3 regions of the Streptomyces sp. R35 genome follow, and region 1 is predicted to be linked to each of the others. Evidence: riboswitches for the same ligand, from Rfam matches in the RefSeq annotation. Region 1 holds a riboswitch; each other region holds the start of a gene.
The links. A riboswitch is a leader RNA that binds a small molecule or an ion and turns the genes downstream of it on or off. The one in region 1 is predicted to bind S-adenosylmethionine.
Positions count from the first base shown of each region.

Region 2: linked by a shared signal. The riboswitch ahead of thrC (threonine synthase) and the one ahead of AB5J50_RS47975 (ABC transporter substrate-binding protein) in region 1 are both predicted to bind S-adenosylmethionine.
Region 3: linked by a shared signal. The riboswitch ahead of AB5J50_RS14195 (aminotransferase class V-fold PLP-dependent enzyme) and the one ahead of AB5J50_RS47975 (ABC transporter substrate-binding protein) in region 1 are both predicted to bind S-adenosylmethionine.

Region 1 covers NZ_CP163440.1:10,655,530-10,665,748, reverse strand. Annotated here, with positions in the region: gene AB5J50_RS47990 (dipeptide ABC transporter ATP-binding protein) at 1-1,566, opposite strand, end outside; gene AB5J50_RS47985 (ABC transporter permease) at 1,559-2,482, opposite strand; gene AB5J50_RS47980 (ABC transporter permease) at 2,537-3,619, opposite strand; gene AB5J50_RS47975 (ABC transporter substrate-binding protein) at 3,616-5,259, opposite strand; SAM riboswitch class IV at 5,485-5,594, opposite strand; gene AB5J50_RS47970 (SDR family NAD(P)-dependent oxidoreductase) at 5,725-6,486, opposite strand; gene AB5J50_RS47965 (DUF427 domain-containing protein) at 6,483-7,298, opposite strand; gene AB5J50_RS47960 (2-oxoglutarate and iron-dependent oxygenase domain-containing protein) at 7,321-8,343, opposite strand; gene AB5J50_RS47955 (alpha/beta fold hydrolase) at 8,369-9,187, opposite strand; gene AB5J50_RS47950 (dipeptide ABC transporter ATP-binding protein) at 9,261-10,219, opposite strand, start outside.
Region 2 covers NZ_CP163440.1:5,099,468-5,109,686, forward strand. Annotated here, with positions in the region: gene AB5J50_RS23280 (NADH:flavin oxidoreductase) at 1-236, opposite strand, end outside; gene groL (chaperonin GroEL) at 488-2,110, opposite strand; gene AB5J50_RS23290 (cold-shock protein) at 2,413-2,616, opposite strand; gene AB5J50_RS23295 (MoaD/ThiS family protein) at 3,047-3,322, opposite strand; gene thrC (threonine synthase) at 3,418-4,728, opposite strand; SAM riboswitch class I at 4,746-4,897, opposite strand; gene AB5J50_RS23305 (glucosyl-3-phosphoglycerate synthase) at 5,076-6,020, shown strand; gene AB5J50_RS23310 (trehalose-6-phosphate synthase) at 6,170-7,573, shown strand; gene otsB (trehalose-phosphatase) at 7,611-8,465, opposite strand; gene AB5J50_RS23320 (DUF3263 domain-containing protein) at 8,785-9,012, opposite strand; gene AB5J50_RS23325 (ABC transporter substrate-binding protein) at 9,045-10,219, opposite strand, start outside.
Region 3 covers NZ_CP163440.1:3,058,655-3,068,873, reverse strand. Annotated here, with positions in the region: gene AB5J50_RS14220 (heme-copper oxidase subunit III) at 72-692, shown strand; gene AB5J50_RS14215 (c-type cytochrome) at 757-1,566, shown strand; gene AB5J50_RS14210 (Rieske 2Fe-2S domain-containing protein) at 1,563-2,636, shown strand; gene AB5J50_RS14205 (cytochrome bc complex cytochrome b subunit) at 2,633-4,270, shown strand; gene trpD (anthranilate phosphoribosyltransferase) at 4,435-5,499, shown strand; SAM riboswitch class IV at 5,612-5,728, shown strand; gene AB5J50_RS14195 (aminotransferase class V-fold PLP-dependent enzyme) at 5,932-7,293, shown strand; gene AB5J50_RS14190 (Lrp/AsnC ligand binding domain-containing protein) at 7,441-7,722, opposite strand; gene AB5J50_RS14185 (rhomboid family intramembrane serine protease) at 7,719-8,450, opposite strand; gene AB5J50_RS14180 (hypothetical protein) at 8,604-8,843, shown strand; gene AB5J50_RS14175 (NYN domain-containing protein) at 8,878-10,219, shown strand, end outside.

The DNA.
Region 1 (10,219 bases):
GTCCTCCGGGCTGCCCAGCACCTCGGCCGTGGTGCCCGACGCGGCGATGCGGCCACGGTGCAGGACGACGACACGGTCCGCCACCTGCTCGACCACCGCGAGGTCATGACTGATGAACAGCGCCGCGAAGCCCAGCTCCCGCTGCAGTTCGGTGAAGAGGTCGAGCACCTTCGCCTGGACGGACACGTCGAGGGCCGAGGTAGGTTCGTCAGCGATGAGCAGCGGGGGCCGCAGAGCGAGCGCGCGGGCCAGCGCGGCACGCTGACGCTGGCCGCCACTGAGCTCGTGCGGGTAGCGGTCGGCGTAGCTGCGGGGCAGGTGGACGGACTCCAGCAGCGCCTCGGCCTCGGCGCCGATCGCTGTGGCGCCCAGTTCGCGCCGGTGGACGACCAGGGGTTCCGCGATGCTGTCGGCGATGGTCAGCAGCGGATTGAAGCTGGCCGCGGGGTCCTGGAAGACGTAGCCGATGTGGCCGGCCCGGCCGCGCGTACGCCGTCGTGCCGTCAACGGCTCGCCGAACACGTCGAGTTCACCGCCGGTCGCCGCCGTCAGACCGGCGACTGCCCGGCCGATGGTGGTCTTGCCGCTGCCGCTCTCCCCCACAAGACCGAGCACCTCACCCGGCCGGATCTCGAAGCTCACGCCGTCGACAGCCCGGAAACCCTTCCTCCCCAGCCGCCCCGGGTAGTCCACGACCAGCCCGGCAGCCCGTACAACCGGCTGCTCGTCGTCCGCCCCGGATGCCGGCGTACGGCTTCCCTCGCCGAAGACCGGTACAGCGGCCAGCAGTTCCCGGGTGTACGGATGGCCAGGCGCCGCGAACAACGCGCGGACCGGGGCCTGTTCCACCACCTCGCCCTCGCTCATCACCGCCACCCGGTCCGCGAGGTCGGCGACCACGCCCATGTTGTGGGTGATGAGGAGCACGGCGGTGCCGAAGTCGGTGCGGCAGCGGTGCAGGAGTTCCAGGATCTCCGCCTGGACGGTGACGTCCAGGGCCGTGGTGGGCTCGTCGGCCACGATGAGCCTGGTGCCCAGGGCGAGGGCCATGGCGATGACGGCGCGCTGCTTCTGTCCGCCGGACAGCTGGTGGGGGTAGTGGTCCACGCGGGTGGCCGGGTCCGGGATGCCGACCTTGTCGAGCCATTCGACGGCCAGGGCCCGGCGTTCGGCCTTGCTGCCGCCGTGTCCGTGGGCGCACAGGCCCTCGGTGAGCTGCCAGCCGATGGTGAAGACCGGGTTGAGCGCAGTGGACGGCTCCTGGAACACCATCGCGGCGTGCGTGCCGCGCAGGGCGCGCAGACGGGCGGGGGGCGCGGTGAGCACGTCCTCGGCCGGGTCGGCGGTGCCGTCGCCGAGCAGCACGCGGCCGCGAGCGTTCGCGGTGGCGGGCAGCAGCCCCAGGACCGACTTGGCCGTCACGGTCTTGCCGCTGCCGCTCTCGCCGACCAGGGCCAGCACCTCCCCTGGAGCGACGGACAGGCTCACCCCTTTCACCGCGGGGGCCGGACCGGCGTCCGTGGCGAAGGTGACATGCAGGTCCTCGATGCGCAGCAGGTCAGTCATCGTCCGCGCCTCCGTCCGTTCCGGTGGCGGTCGCCGTCGAGCCGCCGCGCCGCCTAAGCCGCGGGTCGGCCAGGTCGGTGAGGCTCTCGCCGAGCAGGGTGGTGCCGAGCACGGTGAGCACGATGGCCAGGCCCGGCGGTATCGCGGTCCACCACAGCCCCGAAGTGACGTCCGCGACCGAGCGGTTGAGGTCGTAGCCCCACTCGGCGGCCGAGTTGGGCTCGATGCCGAAGCCGAGGAAGCCGAGCCCGGCGAGGGTGAGGATGGCCTCGGAGGCGTTGATGGTGAAGATCAGCGGGAGGGTGCGGACCGAGTTGCGCAGCACGTGCCGGAACATGATCCGCCAGGTCCCGGTGCCGATCACCCGGGCCGCGTCCACGAAGGGCTCCGCCTTCACCCGGATCACTTCGGCCCGTACGACACGGAAGTACTGCGGTACGAAGGACACGGCGACCGAGCATGCCGCCGCACCGAGGCCCCCGACGAGGCTCGACTGTCCGCCGCTGATCACGATCGACATGACGATGGCGAGCAGCAGCGGCGGGAACGCGTAGAGCGCGTCGGCCAGCCCCACCAGCAACCGGTCCAGGCGGCCGCCGAGATAGCCGGAGGCCAGGCCCAGAACGGTGCCCGGGACCACCGAGAGCAGCAGCGCGGCGAGGATGATCTCCAGCGCGGTCCTGGCGCCCCACACCGTGCGGGACAGCACGTCGTACCCCGCGATGGTGGTGCCCAACGGATGGGTACTACTGGGGTGTTGCTGCGACCCGAACAACCCCCCGCCGTCCTGGAGTTGGGCGTATCCGTACCGGGCGAGCAGCGGTCCGAGGAGCGCCGCGAGGACGAACACTGCGGTGAGTACGGCACCGGTGAGCAGCATGGCGCGCTGCACCGCACCGCCGGTACGCAGCCGCACGCGAAGACGGTCCGGCAGCAAGGTCGGCCGTCGCACGAGGAGTTGGGCCACGGCTCAGTACCTCACTCGGGGATCGATCAGCGCCGCGACCACATCGACGAGGAAGTTCGTCACCGCCACGACGACGGCGAACAGCGCCACGATGCCCTGCACCGCAGGGAAGTCACGCACCGTCAGATAGTGGGCGAGTTCGTAGCCGAGGCCCTTCCACTCGAAGGTGGTCTCCGTCAGCACCGCTCCGCCGAGCAGCCCGGCGACCTGGAGCCCCAGGACGGTGACGACGGGAATCAGGGCGGGCCGGGTTGCGTGCCGAGTGACCAGGCGGAAAGGCGCCACGCCTCGGGAGCGGGCGGCCTCGACGTAGTCGGCGCCGAGGGTGCCGATCAGATTCGTGCGGACCAGCCGCAGCAGGATGCCGGCGACGAGCAGGCCCAGCGCCAGGGCGGGCAGTACGGCGTGCCTCAGGACGTCGGCGACGGCCGCCCCGTCGCCGCTGCGCAGGGCGTCGACGAGGTAGAGCCCCGTCGTGCTGGTCTGGTTCTGCAGGAAGAGCTGGACGTCGGTGCTCGCCCGGCCTGACGCGGGCAGCCAGCCGAGCTGGATCGCGAAGACGAGCTTCAGCAGCAGTCCCACGAAGAACACGGGGGTGGCATAGGTGAGGACGGCGAACAGCCGAAGCGCCGCGTCGGGCGCGCGGTCCCGGTAGGAGGCCGCGACCATGCCCAGGGGGACTCCCACGACGAGGGCCACGATGAGGGCGTAGAAGGCGAGTTCGACGGTGGCGGCGCCGTAGGTGCCCAGCACGTGGGTCACCGGTTCGTTGTCGGTGACGGTGTGGCCGAAGTCGCCGGTCGCCAGGGACTTCAGATAGTCCAGGTACTGGGTGAGCAACGGCCGGTCGTAGCCCGCCTGGTGCAGTTTCGCCTGGAGCTGGTCCGGGGTGAGCCGGTCGCCGAAGGCGGCACTGATCGGGTCACCGGTGGCGCGCATCAGGAAGAAGACCAGGCTGACCAGCACGAACACGGTGGGGATGATGAGGAGGAAGCGGACCACCAGGTAGCGGGCGAGACCGTACCCGGCGGCGCCGTCGGCCGGGGTGACGACGGCGCCGGGGGTGTCCTGCGTCAGAGTGCTCACTTCTTCGCGAGTCCTGCCCAGCGGAAGGTGTACGCGCTGTTCAGCTCGTCCGGTACACCGCTGATGTCGGTACGGGTGACGATCGCGGTGGACCCCTGGAGCAGCGGCAGCAGCGGCACCGACGCGGCGGCCTTGTCCTGTACCTGCTTGAGCAGTTCGGCGCGCTTGGCGGTGTCGGTCTCCGTCTCCTCCTTCTTGATCAGCTCGCGTACTGCGGGGTCGGAGTAGTCGTTGGCGACCCAGCTGTTGGCCGAGTAGAAGGGCGAGAGGTAGTTGTCCGCGTCCAAGTAGTCGGCGTACCAGCCGAGTTGGTAGAGCGGGTAGAGGTGCTTGATGCGGTCCTTGCCGTACTGGGTCCACTCGGTGGACTGCAGGTTCACCTTGAACAGTCCGGTGGCTTCGAGCTGGGTCTTGACCAGCGCGTACTCGTCGGCCGAGGACGAGCCGTAATGGTCGCTGTTGTACTGGAGGTTGAGGGTGACCGGGGTGCTCACCTTCGCCTTCTTGAGCCGTGCGGCGGCAGCTGCCTTGTCGGGGCCGCCCTTCTTGTCGCCGTAGAGCGACTTGAACGAGTCGGTGGCGCCGGTGAGTCCGTCGGGCACGGAGCTGTACAGCGGCTGATAGCTGTTCTTGTAGACCTGCTGGGCGAGTTGGGCCCGGTCGACGGAGTCGGCGACGGCCTGCCGCACGGCCAGCGCCTTGGCCTTGTCGGCGTTCTTGGTCTTGGTGCCGTACGGCTGTGTCCGGAAGTCGAAGACGACGTAGCGGATGCCGTTGCCGGACCCGGTGTGGACCTTGATGTCCTTCTTCTTGGACAGGTCGTCGAGGTCGGCGGTGGTGAGCGTGCGGTAGACGGCGTCGACGGTGCCCTGCTGGACGTCGAGCTTCAGGTTGCTGGCGTCGGTGTAGTACTTGAGCTGGACGTTCTTGGTCTTCGGGGCGCCCAGTTGACCCGCGTAGGCACTGTTGGCGGTGAAGGAGACCAGCGAGTTCTTGTCGTAACTCGTGACGCCGTAAGGGCCGTTCCAGGGTTTGGCCGCGACGATGGCCTTGTCGTCGAGGATCTTGTCCGCAGGGAAGACCTGCTCGTCGACGATGTAGCCGGCCGCGGTGGACAACACCTGTGGGAACAGCGTGTCGTTGGCGGACTTGAGGGTGAAGACGACGGTGGTGGGTGTCGGGGCGGCGACGGAGTCGAGGTTGTACAGCAGTGACGACGGACCGTTCTCGTCGGCGATCTTCAACGTGCGGTCGAAGCTGAACTTGACGTCGGAGGAGGTCAGTTGGTGACCGTTGGCGAACTTCAGGCCCTTCTTCAGCGTGACCGTGTACTCCTTGGCCCCCGTCAGCTCGATCCCGGTGGCCAGGTCCGGTGAGACCTCCGTGGCACCGTTCTTCACGCTGAGCAAGGTCGCGTAGACCTCGCTCTCGATGGTGCCGGAGCCCGCGTCCCAGGCGCCCGCCGGGTCGAGGCTGGTCACCTGGTCCGTCGTACCGACGGTGATCGTCGCACCGCCGGTGCCGGTGGCGCCGGTGGAGTTCTTGGTGCTCGTGCAGCCGGTCAGGGCCACCAGGAACGCCGTGCCGAGGGATATGGCGCCGAGGGACCGGAACGGTCTGAGGGTGCTGTGCTGTGCCATGGCTGGTCTCTGCTTCCGCATGAGTGGGAACACGAAGGGGCCCCGGCAGGCAGGACATGCCGAGCGCGCGCTGTCGCGTGAAAGGTGGGAGTGAAGAGCGAAAAAGGGTCAGCTGTGACAGAGACAGCTGCAGACCAGCAGCAGATCCACATGGCGTCGGGAGCACAGCACGAGGCCAGTTGCCACGCCGTCCTCCTAGGGGTGTCGCCGGCTCACGGGCCGGTGGGAACGCACTTGCAGAACAGGAACATCCGCCGAGCCTTCACCTGGGGCACCCCGCTGCGTCGAGGGTTGCCGTCCGGCCAGCCAGGGCTTGATCACCGGAACTCGTAGCTCGCGCTCACCGTAGATCGACAATTCTCTCGGCGTCAAGAGTTCCCTGTGCCGGGATGACGTGCGCGGACACCGGCACAAGGAGGCGGTACAAGGCCTGGAGCACGTCTACGACTCCCCCCGCGAGGGCCCTCAACGACGTTCCTCCGCGGCGGACGGCGGAGGCAGGATTCCCCCGTTGGCACTCAGCCCGCCGTCGACCGGAACGGTCACTCCGGTCACGTAGGAGGCGGCGGGCGAGGTCAGGAACCAGATGACCTCCGCCTGTTCGCGCGGGGTGGCCCAGCGGTGGACGGGGATCCGCGCGGTGAGATCCGGGTTCGCGACCTGGGTGGCGGTCATCTCGGTCTCAGTGAGGCCCGGGGCTATGGCGTTGATGCGGATGCTCTGCGCCGCGTAGTCGACGGCCGTGGCCCGCACGAGGTTGATCACGGCCGCCTTCGTCGCGTTGTAGCCCCAGGTGCCCGGATCGCCGCGCAGCCCGGACACCGACGCCGTGGCGACGATCGCCCCGCCGCCGCCCGCGCGCAGCGCCGGCACGGCGGCCCGGATACCGTGGGCCACCGCACGGACGTTGACGGGGAAGAGCCGGTCGAACCGCTCGATCGCCCCGGGCGACTCCAGCGGACCGGCACCGCCGATCCCCGCGTTCAGGACGGCCGTGTCCAGCCGTCCGAACCGGTCGAGCGCGAGGCGTACGGCCGCTGTGTTCGTCTCCTCGGCCGCCACGTCGCCGGCGAGTGCCGCCACGCCGTCGAGCCCGGCGAGCCGGGCAAGCCGCTCCTCCGCCACGTCGACGGCGACGACGCGGTGTCCACGTGCGGCGTACAGACGCACGGCCGCCTCCCCGATCCCGGAGGCGGCGCCCGTGATCACGGCCACCGGTGCCGTCACGTCGGCGGCTGCGCCGCGAGCGCCTTGGTGAACGGGGTGACGGGGCGCTCCAGGCGTTCGCCGTCGACCGTGATGTCGACGGCCTCGTTGTAGAACGCCAGGAGGCCTTTGACGGCGCCCACCGCGGGCAGCGGCTCCGGGTAGCTCCAGACGACGTTCGGCGGGACGCCGGCCTCACCCCGCCACGACCAGTACTCGGCGGTGCCCTTGTAGGGGCACCCGGTGCTGTGGTCGGTGGGTTCGAGCAGCTCCAGGCGGACGTCCTCGCGCGGGATGTAGTACCGCGTCGGCAGGCCGGTCTCGAAGAGCAGGACCGGGCGGTGGGTGTCGGCGACGAGCGTGCCGTCGATCTCGACCCGGACGTGGCGGCTGCTGGGGATGGCATCCACCCGTTTGTGCGGGTCGCGGGGGTGGATGAAGATCTCTTCCTCCTCCTCGTACCAGTGGTCGAGGCCCTTGCCGCTGCGCCGGAACCACTCGAAGGCGATGTGGTCGGCCAGGTCGGCGGCCGGGAAGGTCCAGGCCGCGTTCTCCAGCAGCTCGTCGTCGACTTCAAGGTCGTAGAAGATCCGCGATCCGGTGTGCGTGCCCGTCGGGGGGTTCTTCGCCGGGCGGAGCAGGTCCTCGCGGACCTCCTCGCGGGGGAAGGCGTACAGCGGGACGGGCACTCCGGGTTCCCATACGAGGACGGGATGCCGGCTGTCGACGACGGTGACGTCACCCTTGCGGCCGCGTACCCAGCGTTCGCCTGGCTCCCACAGGAGGCCTTCGGGGGTGGTCCTGACGGCGCGCGCGGTGGGGAATGTGGTCATGACCGGCTCTCCTTCGGCTTGCTCACGCGGTGACTTCGGCGACGTAGGCGCGGTTCTCGCGCCAGGCCGCGACCTGCTCGGGGCGGCCGAACACCCGCAGGTACTCGTCGACGTTGCTGCTGGCCCGTTCCCACACTGACACGGGTTCGAAGTCGGAGCCGTCCAGGTCGGCGAACGCCGGCAGCGGTTCGACGACCGTGTCCAGGCTCGGGTGGACGAACACCGCGGAGGAGCGGCGCGTCACCGACCCGCCGGCCACCACGCGGTGCCGCCCGGGCCGCAGCCGGCCCTCCGTCCAGTTGGTCAGCAGGGTGCCGGTGAACACCTGCAGGGCGCCCGGCCGGATCGGCACCGGGATCCAGGTGCCGTCGGGACGCTGGCCCTGCAGGCCCGCGTAGTCGCCCTCCTGATGGAGCACGGTGATCGCGGAACTGTCGGCATGCTCCAGGAGAAGGAGTTTCTCGTCGTCGGAAGTGCCGGTGTCGTGGGGCCACTTGGGGTAGTCGTTGACGACCAGCGTCGTGTAGACGTCGTCGCCGAGCGGGATGGTGTGCGCGGGTACGTCGAGCACGCGCGCGTACAGGCCGAGGACGCGTCGCGCGACGTCGACGAACGCGTCGTGGTAGCGGTGTGTCGCGGCACGGAGGCCGGGCTCCTGCGGCGGCCACACGTTGGCATGCGCGAAGAGGGTGGCGTGCTCCGGGGAGAGTCCCGCGGCTTCGGCCGCGGCCGCGTCGTCGTACTGGGCGATGTTGAACCGTTCGAGCTCCAGGCGTCCGAAGTCGTCGGGCCACTGCCGCCAGCCGCGGTAGGGGTGTCCGGTGGGGCTGGCCAGCCGCTCCTTCTCCGCACGGGGCAGATCGAGGATGCGGCCGAAGCCGTCGTTGAACTCCGCGATCACCTCCGCGGGTACGCCGTGGTTGACGATCTGGATGATGCCGATGGTCTCGGCGGCCCGGCGCACGTCGGCCAGCAGGTCGTCCGGGGCGTCGTCGGCCAGTGCGGCGGCGAGGTCGATGACGGGGATGTCGGTGTCGTGTGACATGGCGGTGCTCCTTCGGATGGGTGAGTCAGTGCGTGAGCGGGCGCAGTGTGTCGGCGAGGGCGCTCGGGGTCGCCTCGATGGTGACGATCTCGCCGTCCGGTACGTCCGCGCCGAAGCGGGCGACGGAGGCCGTGTCCAGCGGGCCGCCGTCGGTGCGGATGAGCAACGGGGCGGGCAGGGAGGCGAGTTGCTGCCAGAGCGTCTCGTCGTCGAGGACGGTGGGCGCATCCGGCGGCAGGCTGCCGAGGTGGTGGCGCCAGGCCCAGGTGCCGTCCGCAGCCTGCTCGGTCTCCAGTTCGGCCGTCCGTGCCGCGTCCGCCGCGCCGCGCCCGTCGAGCCAGGTCGCCGCCTCCTCGCGGCCGGCGAAGACGGGGCTGGGCGTGGGCCACAGACGCAGGCCCGGCGACAGCGCGCCGGGCAGCGCGTCGACGAGCACGAGGCGTCCGGCGCTGTGCGGGAACTTCGCCTTCAGCGCGATCGCGGCGAGCGCCCCGTAGCCGAGCCCCACGACGGGTACGCCGCCCGGGGCGAAGGACCGAACCGTCTCCTCCAGCGCGGCGGCGAGTCGGCGGGGACGGTAGTCACCCCGGCCGCGCCGGCTCGAGCGGCCGTGCCCGGGAAGGTCGAGGGCGACGGCGGGACGGTCCAGGGCCAACAGCACCTCGTCCCAGGCGCGGGCGCTGGAACCGGCGTCGTGCAGCAGAACGAGGGCGGGCTTCCGCGTGTGCCAGAAGACGCCGCCGACGTGGCCGCCGGTGGCCACGGTCACCCAACGGCGTTGTATGACGGGCGCGTTCACCAGGTCGGCGAACTCCTCGGCGGTGGCGCTTGTGGTCAGGGGCATGAGGGCTCCCGGTGATCGAGGCAGTGCGGGACGGGCGGTCTCTTGTGCGGTCTCGTATGTGGTCTGGCTTGCGTCACACGGGGTCGGCCGCGGTGAGCGCGGCGGTGGCGGGGATCCCGGCGGGCAGCTCGGCGGGGTCCAGATGGCACCGCACGACGTGTCCTGTTCCCAGGTCGCGTTCCGGTGGCGGCACGTCCTCGCACAGCCCGGCGATCCGCCGCGTACAGCGGCCGGCGAAGCGGCAGCCGCGCGGTCGTGGTGTGGCCGGTTCGGGCGCCGCCGCGTCGGGCGGGCTTGTGGCCACCGGGCGCGAAGCGGCCTCGACGAGCAGGGCGGTGTACGGGTGGGAGGGGCCGCGCAGTACGTCGGCCGCGGGGCCTTCCTCGACGATCACGCCGCGGTACAGGACGGCGATCCGGTCGGCGAGGTAGCCGACGACCGCGAGGTCGTGCGAGATGAACAGGTACGAGGTCCCCGTGCGGTCGCGCTGGTCGGCCAGCACCTCCAGCACCGCGGCCTGCACGCTGACGTCCAGGGCGGACACGGGTTCGTCGCAGATCACCAGGTCGGGGCGGCCCGCGAAGCTCCGGGCGATGGAGACGCGCTGTTTCTGCCCGCCGGACAGCTGCGCCGGGCGGCGGTCGAGGAGGTCGGCGTCGACGCGGGTGCGGTCCAGGAGGGTTTCGAGGGAGGTGGCCGAGGGTTCTGCGAGCGTGGCCAGCGATCTGCTCAGGACGGTGCGCACGGTGTGACGGGGATTGAGTGAGGCGTCGGGGTTCTGGAAGACCATCTGGATGCGCCGCCGTACGCGCGCCTCGCGTCGACCGAGGTGTGCGGGCAGCGGTTCGCCCCGCAGCCGCAGGGTCCCCGTGCCGTCGGGAGCGAGGCCCGCGACGGCGCGGGCGAGGGTCGTCTTGCCGCTGCCCGACTCCCCCACCAGGCCGAGGACTTCGCCCTCGCGGATCGTCAGGTCGACGTGGTCGACGGCAACGGTGCGCCCGAACGTCCGGACAAGGTCCTGGACTTCGACGA
Region 2 (10,219 bases), 5.6 Mb from region 1:
ATGCGGTCGCTCTGCCCGGCCGAGTCGTGGCCCACGTACGTGCCCTCGGTGACGATGAGGCCCACGCCCGCGGCGGCGCGGCGGGCGTAGTAGCCGACCACGTCCTCGCCGGGGACACCACCCGGCGAGAACTGCCGGGTCATCGGCGCCATCACGATCCGGTTGGGGACGGTCAGGCCGTTCAGGGAGACGGGGCGGGACAGGATCTCGGCTGCGCGGGAGGGGGCGGCAGTCACGTAGGGGCTCCTCGGAGAGGTCGGTCACGGGGGTCGATCCGACGTCGAGTAAGACGGGGATTCCAGGTGGTATGTGCATGTGCATCAACCACCCGTGAACGTCAACTCCTCCGTCCGTCGACTCATTCCGCCGCCCCGCACCACCCACATGTGATCCCGAACACGCCCGAGGGCGGCACCCCCTGGGAGTGGGGGTACCGCCCTCGGAACGTAAGGACAGAGATCAACCAGGGCCGTTATGGCCGAGTCGATCAGAAGTCCATGTCACCGCCCGGCATGCCGCCCGGAGCGGCCGCGCCGGCCTTCTCGGGCTTGTCGGCGATGACGGCCTCGGTGGTGAGGAACAGCGCGGCGATGGAGGCGGCGTTCTGCAGGGCAGAGCGCGTCACCTTCGCCGGGTCGATGATGCCCTCGGCGATCATGTCCACGTACTCACCGGTGGCGGCGTTCAGGCCGTGACCGATGGGCAGGTTGCGGACCTTCTCGACGACGACGCCACCCTCGAGACCACCGTTGACGGCGATCTGCTTGAGCGGGGCCTCCAGGGCGAGACGCACGGCGTTGGCGCCGGTCGCCTCGTCACCCTCGAGCTCCAGCTTCTCGAAGACCGCGGAGGCCTGGATGAGGGCCACGCCACCACCGGCGACGATGCCCTCCTCGACGGCCGCCTTCGCGTTGCGAACGGCGTCCTCGATGCGGTGCTTGCGCTCCTTGAGCTCGACCTCGGTGGCGGCACCGGCCTTGATGACGGCCACGCCGCCGGCCAGCTTCGCCAGACGCTCCTGGAGCTTCTCGCGGTCGTAGTCCGAGTCCGAGTTCTCGATCTCGGCACGGATCTGGTTGACGCGACCGGCAACCTGGTCCGCCGAACCCGAGCCGTCGACGATCGTCGTCTCGTCCTTGGTGATGACGACCTTGCGAGCGCGGCCGAGCAGGTCGATGCCCGCGTTCTCCAGCTTGAGGCCGACCTCCTCGGAGATGACCTCGCCGCCCGTGAGGATGGCGATGTCGCCGAGCATGGCCTTGCGGCGGTCACCGAAGCCCGGGGCCTTGACGGCTACGGACTTGAAGGTGCCACGGATCTTGTTGACGACCAGGGTCGACAGGGCCTCGCCCTCGACGTCCTCGGCGATGATCAGCAGCGGCTTGCCGGACTGCATGACCTTCTCGAGAAGCGGCAGCAGGTCCTTGACGTTGCTGATCTTCGAGTTGGCGATCAGGATGTACGGGTCGTCGAGGACGGCCTCCATACGCTCCATGTCGGTGGCGAAGTACGCCGAGATGTAGCCCTTGTCGAAGCGCATACCCTCGGTGAGCTCCAGCTCCAGACCGAAGGTCTGGGACTCCTCGACGGTGATGACGCCTTCCTTGCCGACCTTGTCCATCGCCTCGGCGATGAGCTCGCCGATCTGGGTGTCGGCGGCGGAGATGGAGGCCGTGGAAGCGATCTGCTCCTTGGTCTCGACATCCTTGGCCTGCTCAAGGAGGGCACCGGAGACGGCCTCGACGGCCTTCTCGATACCGCGCTTGAGAGCCATCGGGTTGGCGCCGGCGGCTACGTTGCGCAGGCCCTCGCGGACGAGCGCCTGGGCGAGAACGGTCGCCGTGGTCGTACCGTCACCAGCGACGTCGTCCGTCTTCTTGGCGACTTCCTTGACCAGCTCGGCGCCGATCTTCTCGTACGGGTCCTCGAGCTCGATCTCCTTGGCGATGGAAACACCATCGTTGGTGATCGTGGGGGCGCCCCACTTCTTCTCGAGGACGACGTTCCGGCCCTTGGGGCCAAGGGTGACCTTGACGGCGTCGGCGAGCTGGTTCATCCCGCGCTCGAGACCGCGCCGTGCCTCCTCGTCGAACGCGATGATCTTGGCCATGTGAAGTGGTCCTCCCGGACGGGGTGGATTGCTCCGGATCGCGCCCGCGCCCGCGACGGACGGCCTGCAGCCCTTGTGGTTCCTTGCCCCACCGGCCTGCGGACCTCACTGGCCCGATCCAAGTTCTGTCACTCTCACTGGGAGAGTGCTAACGCCAATGATTAGCACTCGACCCCTGCGAGTGCAAGCGCCTCTCACGAACGAAGGGGACGCCCGGAACGCCCCGGAACGCACGAGGGGCCGCATCCCAGGTGGGATGCGGGCCCCTCGGCGTGAGTGCGTCGGTGGCCGATCGCGCCGGATCAGACGGCGAGCTTGACCATGTCCGCCTGCGGACCCTTCTGGCCCTGCGAGATCTCGAACTCCACTCGCTGACCCTCTTCAAGGGTGCGGTAGCCGTCCATCTGAATCGCGCTGTAGTGCACGAAGACGTCCGCACCACCGTCGACCGCGATGAAGCCGTACCCCTTCTCCGCGTTGAACCACTTGACGGTGCCCTGAGCCATGCCTAACTCCCCTATTACTGGCCCTTGCACAGATCCACACTTCGCGGATCCGGGTCAGACCTCACCCCCCAACGATTGGGGGTGTGCGCCGGAACGCGTCGACCGCGGCTGAATGTATCTGTCCAACTGCCGTCTGCAACAGGTCAATCGGACGAGAATTCTGGGCATCGCCGATCGGGAAAATGCGGAGGACTTGCGAAGTTTCAGGGCAAGTCGGGCCCCGTATATGCCATAAAAGGCTCAAAAAGGAGGGGCACTTTGGCTACTTCTTGTCGGGTGTCGCACAGGTACTCATATGCATCCGGCATGAATAGCGAAGCGGGTTCCCCAACTGTACCCCGCTCAACCATGCAGAATTGCCCCCTCCGTTTCTCTCACGGAGAGGGCAATTCGATGAACACTGCGTATTCGGCGTTACCGAGGGTAGCGATCAGCCTCCGGCGACGGCCGGGATGATCGAGACGCCCGCACCGTCCGGCGTAGCCGTCTCCAGCCCCTGCTCGAACCGCACGTCGTCGTCGTTGACGTACACATTGACGAAGCGGCGCAGCTTGCCCTGGTCGTCCAGCACGCGCGCGGCGATACCCGTGTGGTTCTTCTCCAGGTCGGCGATGACCTCGGCGAGAGTCCCACCCTCGGCACTCACCTCGGCCTTGCCGCCGGTGTAGGTGCGCAGGATGGTGGGGATGCGAACGTTGACGCTCATGCCTTGTGACCTCCGGTCAGGTGGAGCGCCCCCAAAGGGGCGCGGGGAACTGCGCGACCAGCCCCCACCGGCCCGCAGAAAGAGAACGGCCCTACTTACGCGAGCCCAGCTTCCCGGAACGACTCCAGGTTGGGACGAATGGTCGCCGTCAGCCCCGTACCGGCCACCGCGTCCAGCGTCTTCAGACCATCGCCGGTGTTGAGGACGACGGTCGTGAGGGTCGGGTCGAGGAGACCATTCTCGATCAGCTTCTTCGCCACACCCACGGTCACTCCACCGGCGGTCTCCGCGAAGATGCCCTCGGTCCGGGCGAGGAGCTTGATCGCGTCGACGACCTGCTCGTCGTTGACGTCCTCCACGGCCCCACCCGTCCGCCGCGCGATGTCGAGCACGTACGGCCCGTCCGCCGGGTTGCCGATGGCGAGGGACTTGGCGATGGTGTTCGGCTTCTGGGGGCGTACGACGTCGTGGCCGGCCTTGTAGGCGACGGACACCGGCGAGCAGCCCTCGGCCTGGGCGCCGAAGATCTTGTACGGCTTGTCCTCGACGAGCCCGAGCTTGATCAGCTCCTGGAGGCCCTTGTCGACCTTGGTGAGCTGGGAGCCGGAGGCGATCGGGATCACCAGCTGGTCGGGAAGCTGCCAGCCGAGCTGCTCGCAGATCTCGTACGCGAGGGTCTTGGACCCCTCCGCGTAGTACGGCCGCAGGTTGACGTTGACGAAGCCCCAGCCCTCGCCGGCGGGGTCGCCGATCAGCTCGGAGCAGAAACGGTTCACGTCGTCGTAGTTGCCCTCGATGCCGACGAGCTCGCCGCCGTAGATCGCGGCCATGACGATCTTGCCCTGCTCCAGGTCGTGCGGGATGAACACGCAGGAGCGGAAGCCGGCGCGGGCGGCGGCGGCACCCACCGCGCCGGCCAGGTTGCCGGTGGAGGAGCAGGAGAGGGTGGTGAAGTCGAAGGCGCGGGCGGCCTCGATGGCCTGGGCGACGACGCGGTCCTTGAAGGAGTGCGTCGGGTTGCCGGAGTCGTCCTTCACGAAGAGCTTGCCGGCGTCGACACCGAGCTCGCGCGCGAGGTTGTCGGCCTGGACGAGTTTGGTCCAGCCGGGGTTGATGTTCGGCTTCTCGGCGACGTCCGCGGGGACGGGCAGGAGGGGCGCGTAACGCCAGATGTTCGCGGGACCCGCTTCGATGCGCTTGCGGAGTTCTTCGGTTTCGTAGGCCGAGAAGTCGTACGCGATCTCCAGCGGGCCGAAACACTCCTCGCAGGCGAAGACCGGGCCGAGCGGGACGCGGTGGCCGCACTCGCGGCAGGAAAGCGCGGCGGCCGGACCGAGGTCCACGGAGTTGGCCGAGTCGGCGGAGATTCCCGTGTTCGTGGTGCTTGCAACTGTCTGCGCAGCCATGGAGGCGAGGCCCTTTCTCCTCATCTTCCTCACGGCGCACTTCGCCGTGAGACGGATTTGGCACCTTCCCAAGCCGGGAGCCTCGCGACGACAACGTAGTCGTACGAGACCGGCTGGAGGGTTGCCGGGGCTTCATCGGGCCGTATCCCTCTGCCCCTCTGGATGAGCGGTATTTGATTGTTGAACTGTTGAACACAGTACGTGCTGATGATCCAGGACATGCGATGGTCATCCGCGTTGTTCAAGACTGTAACCGAAGGCCAGGACAGTTGAGATAGTCGTCCGAACCGCGAGATGGATCACATGCTGATGAGAGTGTGTGACCAGACAGTGAGGAGCCGCAGACTGTGCTGGAAGAAGTCGAGCGCTGGCTGAGCACACGCTCCTGGTCCGTTACCGACCGCCCGCTCCACAAGCTCATGGCCGCCAAACGCACCTCAGGATCGACGGTCAGCGTAGTGCTGCCCGCCCTCAACGAGGAGGAGACGGTCGGCGAGATCGTCGCCGTCATCCGCCACGACCTGATGCAACAGGTGCCCCTCGTCGACGAGATCGTCGTCGTCGACTCGGGCTCGACCGACCGTACCTCCGAGGTCGCCGCCGCCGCGGGCGCGCGCGTCGTGCACCGCGACGAGATCCTGCCGCGGATCCCGACCGTGCCCGGCAAGGGCGAGGTCCTGTGGCGGTCGCTGCTCGTGACGAGCGGGGACATCGTCTGCTTCATCGACGCGGACCTCAAGGAATTCTCGTCCGACTTCGTCTCCGGGATCGTGGGCCCGCTGCTCACCGACCCGGGCGTGGACCTGGTCAAGGCCATGTACGACAGACCGCTGGGCGGGGCGGCGGGCCAGGGCGGCCGGGTCACCGAACTCATGGCGCGCCCCCTGCTGAACATGCACTGGCCGCAGCTCGCGGGCTTCGTCCAGCCGCTCGGCGGCGAGTACGCGGCCCGCCGCTCCTTGCTCGAACAGCTGCCGTTCCCCGTCGGGTACGGCGTCGAGCTGGGCATGCTCGTCGACGCCCTGCACCTCGTGGGCCTGGACGCCCTCGCCCAGGTCGACGTCGGCGTCCGCAAACACCGCCACCAGGACGGCCAGGCGCTGGGCCGCATGTCCGCCGCGATCTACCGCACGGCCCAGCTGAGGCTGGCCCGCGGCCACATGATCCGCCCGTCCCTCACCCAGTTCGAACGCGGCAAGGAGGGTTTCGAGCCGCGCACGTACTCGGTGGACACGGAGGAACGCCCCCCGATGTCCGAAATCGCCGAGTACAGGAAACGAAGGGCCGCGTAGACCGGGCCCCGATAGGGGCGCGGGGCTGTGACATCTGCGGCTCCGCCGCGGGGCGCGACCAGCCCCCGCCGGCCGTGAGATCACATACGACCTCGCATACGGCCGAAGTGAACGTTTGAGCGTTTAGGCGGGGGGCTAGATTTCGAGGCATGGCTTCAACGCAGGGCGAAAAAGCGCAGGGCGCCCACCGCATCCTGGTCGCGTCCAACCGCGGCCCGATCACCTACGAGGTCGACGAGAACGGCTCGCTGAAAGCCAAGCGCGGCGGCGGCGGGCTGGTCTCGGGTCTGTCCGCGATCGGCCCGGACGCGGGCGCCCTGTGGGTGTGCTCGGCACTCGGCGACGGTGACCGCGAGGCGGTGCGGCGCGGGGTCGGCGAGGACGGCGTACGGATGCTCGACATCGACGCCACCGTGCACACCGACGCGTACAACGGCATCGCGAACTCCGTGCTCTGGTTCGTCCACCACATGCTGTACCAGACCCCGCTGGAGCCGGTCTTCGACGCGGAGTTCCGGCGCCAGTGGGGGTCGTACAAGGCGTACAACCGGGCGTTCGCGGAGGCGCTGGCGGAGGAGGCGGATCAGGGCGCCGTGGTCGTCGTGCAGGACTACCACCTGACCCTGGTCCCCGGGATGCTGCGCGAGCTGCGGCCCGACCTGCGGATCGGGCACTTCTCGCACACTCCGTGGGCGCCGGTGGACTACTTCCGGATGCTGCCCGACGACATCTCCGAGCAGGTGCTGCGCGGGATGCTGGGCGCGGACCGGCTCGGGTTTCTCACCCGCCGCTGGGCGGACGCGTTCACCGCGTGCGCCGACGAGCTCGTCGGCGGGCTCGGCGACACCCGGGTCGGGGTGCACGGGCTCGGCGCGGACGCCGACTTCCTGCGGCGCCGCTCGCACGAGGCGGATGTCGAGGAGCGCATGGCGGCCCTCCGGGCGGAGATCGGCGAGGGCCGGAAGACGATCGTGCGGGTCGACCGGACCGAGCTGTCGAAGAACATCGTGCGCGGGCTGCTGGCCTACCGGCAGCTGCTCGATGACCTGCCGTCGTGGCGCGAGCGCGTCGTGCACGTCGCCTTCGCGTACCCCTCACGGCAGGACCTCGCCGTGTACCGGGACTACACGGCCGAGGTGCAGAGCCTGGCGGACGACATCAACTCAGCGTACGGAACGCCGGGTTGGACCCCCGTACTCCTGCACGTCAAGGACGATTTCGCGCGCTCGCTGGCCGCATACCGGCTCGCCGACGTGGCCCTCGTCAACCCCATCCGGGACGGCATGAACCTCGTCGCCAAGGAGGTGCCCGTCGTCTCCGACGAGGGGTGCGCGCTGGTGCTGTCGCGGGAGGCGGGGGCGTACGAGGAGCTCGGCGAGGACGCGATCGTCGTGAACCCGTACGACGTGATCGGCACCGCGCGGGCGCTGCACGAGGCGTTGTCGATGCCGCCGCACGAACGGGCCGAGCGCACCAAGCGGCTGGCCGCCGCGGCGACCGCTCTGCCGCCGGCCCAGTGGTTCCTGGAACAGCTGCACGAGCTGGAGGCCTGAGCGGCCCCGTCAACACAGGCGCCAGTCAGTCCAGTCGTCAGTCCAGTCGGGCCGCGAGCGCGGACAGCAGTCGTACGACGCCGGGCGGGCCGTCCACCACCAGGTCGGCCCGGTCGGCGAGTTCGGCGACTTCGGAGCTGCCGCTGCAGACGAGGAGGCCGGGGATGCCGTCGGAGCGGAGCTTGTCGACGGCGGCGAAGGCGGGCAGGTCGCCCAGGTCGTCGCCGGCGTAGAGGACGGATTCGGCGCCGATCTCGCGGACGTACTCCAGGAGGGCGACCCCCTTGTCCATGCCCGGCGGGCGCAACTCCAGGACCATCCGCCCCGGTTCGACGATCAGGCCGTGGCGGGTGGCCAGGTCGGTGAGGGGCTCGCGCAGGGCTTCGAAGGCGGCCTGGGGGTCGGACGCGCGGCGCGTGTGCACCGCCACGGCGCGGCCCTTCTCCTCGATCCACGTGCCCTGCCAGGCGCCGATCCTGTCGAGGCATCCGGGCAGCTCGGCGCGGACGGCGGCGACGCCGGGGTGCGGGGCGGGGGCGTTGACCGTGCCGCTCACGGCGTCCCAGCGTTCGGCGCCGTAGTGGCCGAGGACGACCAGGTGTTCCAGGCCCGGTACGCCCGCGAAGCCGCCGTGGCGGACCGCTACGCCGGCCGGGCGGCCGGTGACTACGGCGACGGAGGCGACCTTGGGGGCGAGGGTGGCGAGGGCGGGGACCGCGGCGGGGTGGGCGCGGGCCTGTTCCGGGTCGGGGACGATCGGGGCGAGTGTTCCGTCGAAGTCGAGTGCGATCACTGCCCTTGCGGGCCGCGCGAGGATGGCGTCGAGGCCGTCGCGTCCCGCGGGGGTCGCGGGTGTCGGCATGGAGTCCGTGGATTCCGCATGGCTGCCCATGTGCCGACCCTATCCGCGCGACCCCGAACGCACCCATGGCTCATCAGGTCATGTCCTCGCCCCCGCCGCCCCTACCCGTCCCATCCCTGGGGGCTGCGCCCCCAGACCCCCCTAAAAGATTGCGCAGTTCCCCGCGCCCCTTGAAGACGGGGTGGTTCGTCGGCTGCGGGACGGTGGGGGCTGGGCGCGCAGTTCCCCGCGCCCCTAAACAACTGCCGGCCCGCCCGGGGTTCTTTTAAGGGGCGCGGGGAACTGCGCGACCAGCCCCCACCCACCCGCACCCGACACACAACCGAACGGGGAGGAACCCGGGAACCCCTCAGCGCTCTCCCCGGCGGGAGTCTCTGACCCTGCGGAGGCGGTTGACCGTTACCGGGTCGTGGGCGAGGGCCCTGGGGTCGTCGAGGAGGGCGTTGAGGAGCTGGTAGTAGCGGATGGGGGGCAGGCCGAGCTGCTCCCGGATCGCGCGCTCCTTGGCTCCCGGCCCAGGGAACCCGCGGCGCTCCATGGCAAGAATCCCCTGCTCCCGCGACGTGAGGTCCTCCATGGACAGCACCGTAACCCCCGCCACTGACAGCGTCAGCCCGCGCTGTCCGCCATGGTCCCCTCGTTCTGGAGCGAGCTGAGGACCCCGGTCGGGCTGCCCCCAGGGCTCACGGCCTTGGCGATCTGCTTCTTGATGTCGGCGCTGATCTTGGCCCAGGACGTCTTGCCGACGGGGTACAGCTCGGCGGAAGGGAGCTCGTCCAGGAACGGGGCGAGGTCCTGGTCGTCCTGGTCTCCGGCCATCGCGTCGGACGCGGACGAGGTGACCGGCAGCAGGTCGTACTCGTGGGAGAAGGCGAGCACGTTCTTGTCGTTGTAGACGAAGTCGAGGAAGTCGCCGACCTGCTTGCCGTGGCCGTTCTTCTTGAAGGCCATCATCCAGTCGGCGACGCCCATCGTGGCCTTGGTCCTGCCGTCGATGCCGGGCATCGGCACCATGCCGAACTCCACGCCCTTCTTGGCGGCCATCTGCATCAGCGTGGGGTGCCCGCTGAGCATCCCGACCTCGCCGCGCGCGAACGCCTCGAACGCGTCCGCACGGTTCAGCTTCGCGGGAGCGACGGGCCCGGTGAGCCCCTTGCCGACCAGTTCGTCCCTGAGCCAGGTGAACGTCTTGATGTTCTGCGCCGAGTCGATGGCGTACGTGCCGACGTCGTCGGTGTACCCGCCTCCGCCGCTCAGCAGCCACTGCATCGTCTCGGCCTGCGCCTCCTCGGGCCCGAGCGGCAGCGCGTAGGGGAACTTGACGCCCTTGGCCCTGAGCACCTTGGCGTCGGCGGCGAGCTGGCTCCAGCTCTGCGGCGGGGTGAGGCCGGCCTCGGAGAACAGCGTCTTGTTGTAGAAGAGCAGCCGCGTGGAGGACGCGAACGGCATGCCGTACTGGGTCTGGCTCGCGTCCGTGAGCTGCGGGACGAAGTTGGCCTCGACGGGTATGGAGAGCAGGTCATCCACCTTGTAGAGCTGCCCCTTCGCGGCGTAGTCGGCGTACGCGCCGATCTGCGCCATGTCGGGCGCGTCGCCCGCCGCGACCATCTCCTTGACCTTGCGGTCGACGTCGGTCCAGGAGTAGACGCTGACCTCGACCTTGACCCCCGGGTGGTCCGCCTCGTACTCCTTGACCAGCTTGTTCCAGTACTTCTGGGAGCTGTTGGCCGAGGAGTCGCCGTAGTCGGCGGCCACCAGCTTCAGGGTCACCTCCGAGGAACCGT
Region 3 (10,219 bases), 7.6 Mb from region 1:
GGGCTGGACACACCCCATCAACACTCCGAACGGCACCCCCCGGGGTGAGGGCGGGATAAGCGACCGACATAATGTCGGTCGTGGCGACAGCAACGACAGTAGAAACCGGGCACGCGCACCCGTCGGTCAATCGGCCGAACCTCACCAGCGTCGGAACCATCATCTGGCTGAGTTCCGAGCTGATGTTCTTCGCGGCCCTCTTCGCGATGTACTTCACCCTGCGATCGGTGACCGGGCCGGAACACTGGAAGGAAATGGCGTCCAGCCTGAACTTCCCGTTCTCCGCGACGAACACCACGATCCTGGTGCTCTCCTCCCTGACCTGCCAGCTCGGCGTGTTCGCCGCCGAGCGCGGGGACGTGAAGAAGCTCAGGATGTGGTTCTCCGTCACCTTCATCATGGGCGCGATCTTCATCGGCGGTCAGGTCTTCGAGTACACCGAGCTGGTCAAGAAGGACGGGCTCTCGCTCTCCTCGGACCCGTACGGCTCGGTGTTCTACCTGACCACCGGCTTCCACGGCCTGCACGTGACGGGCGGCCTCATCGCCTTCCTGCTGGTCCTCGGCCGCACCTACGCGGCCAAGAGGTTCACTCACGAGCAGGCGACCGCGGCCATCGTCGTGTCCTACTACTGGCACTTCGTCGATGTCGTCTGGATCGGCCTCTTCGCCACGATCTACATGATCAAGTAATCGGGCCCACCGCCCGAAACATCCAGAAGCATCGACGCTGAAGATCCTGACACCGGGGTAATCCGTGAAAAAGCTCTCCGCACGACGACGCCATCCGCTGGCGGCGGTCGTCGTCCTACTCCTCGCGCTGGCGGCCACCGGGGGGCTGTACGCCGCGTTCGCACCCGCGAGCAAGGCGCAGGCCGATGACACCGCCCAGTCCCTCGCCATCGACGAGGGCAAGAAGCTCTACGCCGTAGGCTGCGCCAGCTGCCATGGCACCGGCGGTCAGGGCACCTCCGACGGTCCGAGCCTCGTAGGGGTCGGCGCCGCGGCGGTCGACTTCCAGGTCGGCACCGGCCGTATGCCGGCCCAGCAGCCGGGCGCGCAGATCCCGAAGAAGAAGGTCATCTACTCGCAGGACGAGATCGACCTGCTCGCGGGGTACATCGCCTCGCTCGGTGCCGGTCCCTCGGTCCCGACGAAGAGCCAGGTCGACCCCGCGGACGGGGACATCGCCAAGGGTGGCGAGCTCTTCCGCACCAACTGCGCCCAGTGCCACAACTTCACCGGCAAGGGCGGCGCGCTGACGCACGGCAAGTTCGCGCCGGACCTGGAGGGTGTCGACCCGAAGCACATCTACGAGGCCATGCAGACCGGCCCGCAGAACATGCCGTCCTTCCCCGACACCACGCTGTCGGAGAAGAACAAGAAGGACATCATCGCGTACCTCGACGCGGTCAACGGTGACGACACCGAGAACCCCGGCGGTCTCGAACTGGGCGGCCTCGGGCCGGTCACCGAGGGTCTGTTCGCCTGGATCTTCGGGCTCGGCGCCCTGATCGCCGTCGCCGTCTGGGTCGCCGCTCGGACCGCAAAGGCCAAGAAGTCATGAGTAGCCAAGACATTCCAGAAGAGAACGTGCCTGCTGAGCGGGCCACCGACGAAGATGCGCACGGTCAGGGCGCGGTAGCCGTCGCGGACGAGACGAACCCGTTCGCGGACCCCGGTCTGCCGCCCCACGAGCACCGCATCCAGGACATCGACGAGCGGGCCGCCAAGCGGTCCGAGCGCGTGGTCGCCTTCCTGTTCACGCTGTCGATGCTGGCCACCGTCGCCTTCATCGCCTCGTACGTGGCGATCCCGAACGACAAGTCGATCTTTGTCTTCCCGATCGGGCACATCAGCGCGCTGAACTTCGCGCTGGGTCTGACGCTCGGTGTGGCGCTGTTCTCGATCGGCGCGGGCGCGGTCCACTGGGCCCGCACCCTGATGTCCGACGTGGAGATTGCCGACGAGCGTCACGCGATCTCGGCGGAGCCCGAGGTCAAGGCCAAGGTCCTGGCCGACTTCAAGCAGGGCGCCAAGGAGTCCGCGCTCGGCCGCCGCAAGCTGGTCCGCAACACGATGTTCGGCGCGCTGGCCCTGTTCCCGCTCTCCGGCGTCATGCTGCTGCGCGACCTCGGTCCGCTGCCCGGCACGAAGCTGCGCCACACGATCTGGTCCAAGGGCAAGCTGCTCGTCAACATGAACACGAACGAGCCGCTGCGTCCCTCGGACATCGCCGTCGGGTCGCTCACCTTCGTCAAGCCCGAGGGCCTGGAGGAGGACGACGAGGACTTCCAGACGCAGATCGCCAAGGCGGCCACGATGATCGTCCGGCTGCAGCCGGACAACATCAAGGACAAGCAAGAACTCGAGTGGTCCTACCAGGGGATCGTGGCCTACTCGAAGATCTGCACCCACGTCGGTTGCCCGATCTCCCTGTACGAGCAGCAGACGCACCACGTCCTCTGCCCGTGCCACCAGTCCACCTTCGACCTCTCCGACGGTGCCCGAGTCATCTTCGGCCCGGCCGGTCACCCCCTGCCGCAGCTGCGCATCGGTGTGAACGACGAGGGCTACCTCGAGGCGCTCGGCGACTTCGAAGAGCCCGTCGGTCCTGCATTCTGGGAGCGCGGATGAGCACTGCGACCACTTCCGACTCGCGCTCGCGCGAGAAGGCACCCGCCGGTGAGCGGGTAGCCGACTGGGCCGACGGCCGCCTGGGGATCTACTCCCTGGCCAAGTCCAACATGCGCAAGATCTTCCCCGACCACTGGTCGTTCATGTTGGGTGAGGTCTGCCTCTACAGCTTCATCATCATCATCCTCACGGGTGTGTATCTGACGCTGTTCTTCCACCCGTCGATGAACGAGGTGACGTACAACGGCAGCTATGTCCCGCTCCAGGGACAGCTGATGTCGGAGGCGTTCAACTCGACCATGCACATCTCCTTCGATGTGCGCGGTGGTCTGCTGATCCGGCAGATCCACCACTGGGCGGCGCTGATCTTCCTCGCCGGCATGTTCGTGCACATGATGCGCGTGTTCTTCACGGGTGCGTTCCGCAAGCCCCGTGAGGTCAACTGGCTGTTCGGCTTCCTGCTGTTCGTCCTGGGCATGTTCACCGGCTTCACCGGTTACTCGCTCCCGGACGACCTGCTCTCCGGCACCGGTGTCCGCTTCATGGAGGGCGCGGTCCTGTCCGTGCCGATCGTCGGCACGTACCTCTCGTTCTTCCTCTTCGGCGGCGAGTTCCCGGGCGGCGACTTCGTGGCCCGCTTCTACTCGGTCCACATCCTGCTGCTGCCGGGCATCATGCTCGGCCTGGTGGTCGGCCACCTGATCCTGGTCTTCTACCACAAGCACACGCAGTTCGCGGGCCCCGGACGCAGCAACAAGAACGTCGTCGGCATGCCTCTCCTTCCGGTCTACATGGCCAAGGCCGGCGGCTTCTTCTTCCTGGTCTTCGGTGCCATCGCGGCCATCGCGGCCATCGCTCAGATCAACCCGATCTGGGCCATGGGCCCCTACCGGCCGGACCAGGTCTCCACCGGTGCCCAGCCCGACTGGTACATGGGCTTCTCCGAGGGCCTGATCCGCTTCATGCCGGGTTGGGAGATCAACCTCTGGGGCCACACGCTCGTCCTGGGCGTGTTCATCCCGCTGGTGATCTTCCCGCTGGTGCTGGTCGCGATCGCGGTCTACCCGTTCATCGAGGCCTGGGTCACCGGCGACCAGCGCGAGCACCACATCCTGGACCGCCCGCGCAACGCACCGACGCGTACGGGTGTCGGCGTCGCGTGGATCACCCTGTACATGGGGCTGCTGATCGGTGGTGGCAACGACCTCTGGGCCACGCACTTCCACCTCTCGATCAACACGGTCACCTGGTTCGTCCGGATCTTCTTCTTCGTCGGACCGGTCCTCGCGTTCCTCATCACCAAGCGGATCTGCCTCGGCCTCCAGCGCCGCGACCGGGACAAGGTGCTGCACGGTCGTGAGTCGGGCATCATCAAGCGCCTGCCGCACGGTGAGTTCATCGAGGTCCACGAGCCGCTTCCGCAGTCGGCGCTGCACGCCCTCACGGCGCACGAGCAGTACAAGCCGGCCGAGATCGGCCCGACGGTCGACGAGAACGGTGTCGAGCGCAAGGTGCCGGGCACGCAGCGGCTGCGCGCCAAGCTCAGCGAGGGCTTCTACGGGGACGACAACCAGATCCCCAAGCCCACCGTCGAGGAGTACAAGGAGATCACGAGCGGCCACGGCCACCACTGATCCTCTGACCGATCGTCATTGATCGCCACGGCAAGAGCCCTCGTCCAGTGCATGGACGGGGGCTCTTTGCCGTCCCCGGGCCTGGATAGGGTGTTCTCATCCACAAGGAGTCCCACAAGGACCCACACAGAGTCCCTTTCCGGGGACCGACCCAGGAGCGGCTTATGAGCGCTGTGAACCCCGCTGGAGGCGACACCGCGGCGGGCCGTTCCTGGCCCGACGTACTGAGCGCGCTGCTCGCCGGGCAGGACCTGAGCGCCGGTGACACGGCGTGGGCCATGGACCGCATCATGAGCGGTGAGGCCGCGGACGCCCAGATCGCGGGCTTCCTGGTGGCGCTGCGGGCCAAGGGCGAGACGGTCGAGGAGATCACCGGCCTCGTGGAGACCATGTACGCCCACGCGAAGCCGCTGCACATCCCCGGGCCGGCCGTCGACATCGTCGGTACCGGCGGAGACCGGGCCAAGACGGTCAACATCTCGACGATGTCCGCCATCGTGATCGCGGGTGCCGGGGCGAAGGTCGTCAAGCACGGCAACCGGGCGTCGTCCTCGGCGAGCGGCTCGTCCGACGTACTGGAGCGGCTCGGCATCAACCTGGACCTGTCGCCCGAGCGGGTGGCACAGGTGGTGGAGGAGGCCGGGATCACCTTCTGCTTCGCGGCCAAGTTCCATCCCTCGATGCGGTTCGTCGGCGCGGTCCGGCGTGATCTGGGGATTCCGACCTCGTTCAACCTCCTCGGCCCGCTGACCAACCCCGCCCGGGTCACCGCCTCGGCGGTCGGCTGCTTCGACACCCGGATGGCGGGGCTCATCGCCGGCGTACTGGCCGAACGCGGCTCGTCCGCGCTGGTGTTCCGGGGTGACGACGGCCTCGACGAGCTGACGACCACGGCCACCTCCCGGGTGTGGGTCGTCCGCGACGGCAAGGTGACCGAGGAAGCCTTCGACCCGCGGGACGTAGGCCTTGAGATCGTCCCGGTGGAGGCACTGCGGGGCGCCGACCCCGAGTACAACGCGGGGGTCGCCCGACGGCTCCTGGACGGCGAGACGGGCGCGGTGCGGGACGCGGTCCTGCTGAACTCGGCGGCGGCTCTGGTGGCCCTGTCGCCTACCGACGTGCCCCTGGTGGACCAGCTGCGCGCCGGGATGGAGAAGGCGGCGCAGTCGATCGACTCCGGGGCCGCGAAGAGGACTCTTGAGCGGTGGGTGGCGGCCAGCAGCGCCTGAGCCGCCCCGCCGTACGCCGGCTCTTCCGCCGTATGCGATGTGATGCGGGGCGCAGTCCGGATCCTGGACTGCGCCTTGCGCGTCGAAGATCTTCTGGCAAGATGCTGTATCAGGTCATGAGTGACAGTCATGAGGCCCCGGCCGACTGTCCGGCAACCCTCCGTCCGTGGCGGGGTGCCCCGGGTGAAGACCAGGTCGTAGGCAGCGAGGTCTACGGCAAGCGCGGACCCCTCGCCACTCACTTGAGTGGATACAGCCCAGGGGTCCTGGTCGTTCGAGGGAGCCTTCTGTGAGCAAGCGAATGCGATAGGGCGTAGCGCCCCACTTCCGCGTACCCCTTTTCACCTTTTTCGCCTTTCCTGCGCTGAGCCGCCCGTACCCCGGTGTACCCGCTCGCGCAGCGATCCCGCCTGCCTCTCACAGGAGCTCGCCATGTCTGTCTCCATCGCTGCCGCCGACCAGACCGTTTGTGCCCCTCTGCCCGTTCTGGGGCGAGATGTGACCGTCCCGCTCGTCACCGGTGGCGAGGTCACCTACGCCGCGCTCGACTACGCCGCCAGCGCCCCGGCCCTGCAGCGGGTGTGGGACGACGTGGCGGCGTACGCCCCCTACTACGGCAGCGTGCACCGTGGCGCCGGCTACCTCTCGCAGCTGTCCACCGACCTGTTCGAGAACTCCCGCAAGACCGTCGCCGAGTTCCTGGACTGCCGTGAGGGCGACCAGGTCGTCTTCACCCGCTCCACCACCGACTCGCTCAACCTGCTCGCCGCCACTCTTCCGGCCGACTGCCAGGTCTTCGTCTTCGAGACCGAGCACCATGCGTCCCTGCTGCCGTGGAAGGACGCTCGGGTCACCTACCTCAACGCCCCGCGCAGCCCGCGCCAGGCCGTCGAGACGCTGGAGCGCGCCCTCGCCGACCGCGACCCCTACGGCCCGGCCCTCGTCTGCGTCACCGGCGCCTCGAACGTCACCGGTGAGCTGTGGCCGGTGCGCGAGCTGGCCGCCGCCGCACACGCGCACGGCGCCCGTATCGTCCTCGACGCCGCGCAGCTGGCCCCGCACCACCCGGTGTCCGTCCGTGACCTGGACGTCGACTGGGTCGCCTTCTCCGGCCACAAGCTGTACGCGCCCTTCGGCTCCGGTGTGCTCGCCGGCCGCTCCGACTGGCTGCGCGAGGCCGAGCCGTACCTCGCGGGCGGTGGCGCCAGCCGTAAGGTGTCGCGCCGTACGGACGGTGGCGTGGACGTGGAGTGGCACGAGAGCGCCGCCCGGCACGAGGCCGGCTCGCCGAACGTGATCGGCGTCTACTCGATCGCGTCCGCCTGCAAGGCCCTCACCGAGGCCGGCTTCGACACCCTCGTCGCCCGTGAGCAGCACCTGATCGACACGGTCCGCGCGGGTCTCGCCGAGGTCCCCGAGGTGCGCGTCCTCTCCCTCTTCGGTGACGAGGCCCCGCGGGTCGGCGTGATCTCCTTCGTCGTCGAGGGGTGGAACAGCTCGCACTTCGCCGCGGCGCTCTCCGCGGAGTACGGCATCGGGGTGCGCGACGGTCTGTTCTGCGCCCATCCGCTGGTGCGCACCCTCCTCGGCAGCGACCCGCAGACCCAGGGGGAGTGCGGTGCCCCCGAGGCCGCGCCCGGCGAGAAGTCCCTGAACGCCATCCGTGTCAGCTTCGGTGCGGGTACCCCCGACGAGCACGTCGAGCGCTTCGTCACCGCCGTGCGGGAACTCGTCCGCGACGGTGCGAAGTGGCAGTACCGCACGGAGGACGGCCGCTGCGTCCCCGCGGTCTGAGCCATCGGTTGGGTGTCGGCTGGTCTAAAAGATTGCGCAGTTCCCCGCGCCCCTAAAAGGGGCGCGGGGAACTGCGCAATCTTTTCAGCGGGGGTCTGGGGGCGCAGCCCCCAGGGATGGGACGGGTAGGGGCGGCGGGGGCGAGAACTAGTTGTCGAGGCCGATCGCGAACGCCGCCTCGAGGTCGTGCTGGGAGTACGTGCGGAAGGCGACGTGGGTGTCCGTGGCCTCGACACCCGGGATCTTGCTGATCCGGCCGGGGATGACGTCCGCGAGGTCGTCGTGGGCCTTCACCCGGACCATGGCGATCAAGTCGTACGTGCCGGTGACGGAGAAGACCTCGCTGACAGCGTCCAGCGCGGCGATCGACTCGGCGATCTCGGGGATCCGGTCCACGCTGGTCTTGATGAGGACGATCGCGGTGATCACGGCTGGTTCTCTCCCTCGGGGGCGGTCGCTGGGGCCTTCACTCTAGTCGCCCGGCCGAAACGCACCCATGCGTAGACGAACCCCAGCGAGAAGCCCACCAGGTGGGCCAGATAGGCGACCCCGGGGCCGGAGGTGCCGCGGCCCGCCGCCAGCCATTGCAGGGTGACCCAGAAGGGCAGCACCACCCAGGCGGGGAAGCGCAGCGGCAGGAAGAAGAGGAACGGGAAGAGACTGGTCACCCGGGCCTTGGGGAACAGGTACAGGAACGCGCCGAGGACCGCGGAGATCGCCCCGGAGGCGCCGACCAGGGACTGCTGCGAGGCGGCGTTGGCGGCGGCGTAGCCCAGCAGGGCGAGGTAGCCGCAGCCGACGTAGAAGAAGGCGAACTGGATGTGGCCCATGCGTTCCTCGGTCATCGCCCCGAAGACGTAGAAGAAGAGCATGTTGCCGAGGAGGTGGAGCCAGCTGCCATGGATGAACAGGGCTGTGGCGGGGGTCAGGGCTTCGCGCGGGGCTCCGCCGAAGAGCTCGGTGGGCACCACGCCCCAGCGCCGGAAGTAGGCCTGCTGGGCGACCAGCAGCTCGTCCCCGGTGCCGTACGCCGGATTGAGGCCCGACGCCGGGCCGATCACGAAGATCAGGCAGCACAGGGCGATCAGCCCGTATGTCACCGGTGCGGACTGGCTCCGCATCGCCCTGCCGACCGCCGTCATCGCGTTGCTGATCATGGTGCAGAGCATGGCGTAACGGGACCGATGAGCACAGACCGCCTCGCCGCCGTGGACGGCCGAGCGTCGGGTACCCGCCAGGCCTTAGGGTTACGAGCCACACGCACCGGGAGACTGGCGCTGGACGGACACTAGAAGGAAAGCGACTGCCACATGACGGTTCCCCTGCCGGATGCCAAGACTCGCTGGCGCTGCACGCTCTGCGGCAACCTCACGCGGTTCGACGTGACCCGCTCGTCGAAGGTCGTCGAGTATGTGCACCTCGACCTGGCCGGTGAGCCGAAGGTCGAAGAGCGCGAGGTGGTCAGTGAGACCATCGAGTCGGTGCGGTGCCGCTGGTGCAATGCCGTGGATCAGGTGGAACTCGTGGACAGGCCGGGCGCCGGCTCCTGAGGGAGCGGGCCCCGCACGGATATTGGGGTGACGGATGGTGGAGACCACAGGCGGGGAGCCGGACGACGGCACCGCTGAGGTGCTCGACCGTCCGCTGCCCGACGGCGTGCGCCGGCGGGTCGTACAGATCGTCTCCGACGGGTTCGGTGGGCTGACGATCGGTGAACTACCCGCCCAATTGCGGCAGTATGCCCGATTCACCCCCAGTCGGCGGGCCAAGTTCGCCGGTAACGCGATGGCGGCGGCCCTGGAGACGGAGCCTCTCTTCAGACAGCGCATCGCCGAGAAGCTGAGAGAGGCGCAACCGGAACTCACCGGTGCCCTCGACTCGGGCGCGCCGCCCCCGGCCGCGGATCCGCTGGACGTGGCGGCCGCGGCCTATGTGCTGCGCCCCACGGGCTGGGTGAAGCTGGTCGCCGCCGCGGGCGAGGAGGCCCTGCGGGCGGACGCCGAGCGTGCCGACGAGGAGAGCCGGGCCGAGCTGGAGCGGCTGCGCGAGGAGCTCGCCGAGGCGCGCGGACAGATCAAGGCCGAAACCGAGCGCATGCGCACGGAGTTGGAGGCCGCGAAGAAGGAAGCGGAATCGCTTCACCGCAAGCTGCGCGGGGCCCTCAGCGACGTCAAGCGCGGCGAGGCGGCCCTGCGTAAGCTCCAGGGCGAGATGGACACCGGCCGGGCGGAGGGGCAGGCCCAGGTGTCCGCCGCCGAGAGCGAGACCCGGCGGCTCAAGGCGCGGCTCGCGGAGGCCGAGGCGGCCCTGGAGGCCACCCGCAAGGCGGCGCGCGAGGGGCGCAGTGTCGAGGACATGCGTGTACGGCTGCTGCTCGACACCGTGCTGGAGGCGACCCAAGGGCTGCGGCGGGAGCTGGCGTTGCCGCCCGTGTCCGTGCGCCCCGCGGAGACCGTGGATGCGGTCGAACCGGGACGGATGACGCCAAAAGACATCGCCGCCCGGGCGTTGTCCGAAAACGATCCCGCGATCCTCGACCAACTGCTCGCGCTGCCACAGGCGCATCTGGTCGTCGACGGCTACAACGTCACCAAGACCGGCTATCCGCAGATGCCGCTCGAAAAGCAGCGGCTGCGGCTCCTCGGGCAGCTCTCGCAGCTCGCCGCGCAGACCGGCGCCGAGGTGACCTGTGTCTTCGACGGGGCCGAGCTGGCCGCGCCCGTGCTGCTCGCGCCGCCGCGCGGGGTGCGGGTGCTGTTCTCCAAGCCCGGCGTCACCGCGGACGAGTTGATCCGCCAGCTGGTGCGCGCCGAGCCGCCCGGGCGGCCGGTGATCGTCGTCTCCACCGACCGTGAGGTGGCCGACGGCATCGCCAAGGCGGGTGCGCGACCGGTCGCTTCGGTGGTGCTTCTCAAGCGCTTTTCGC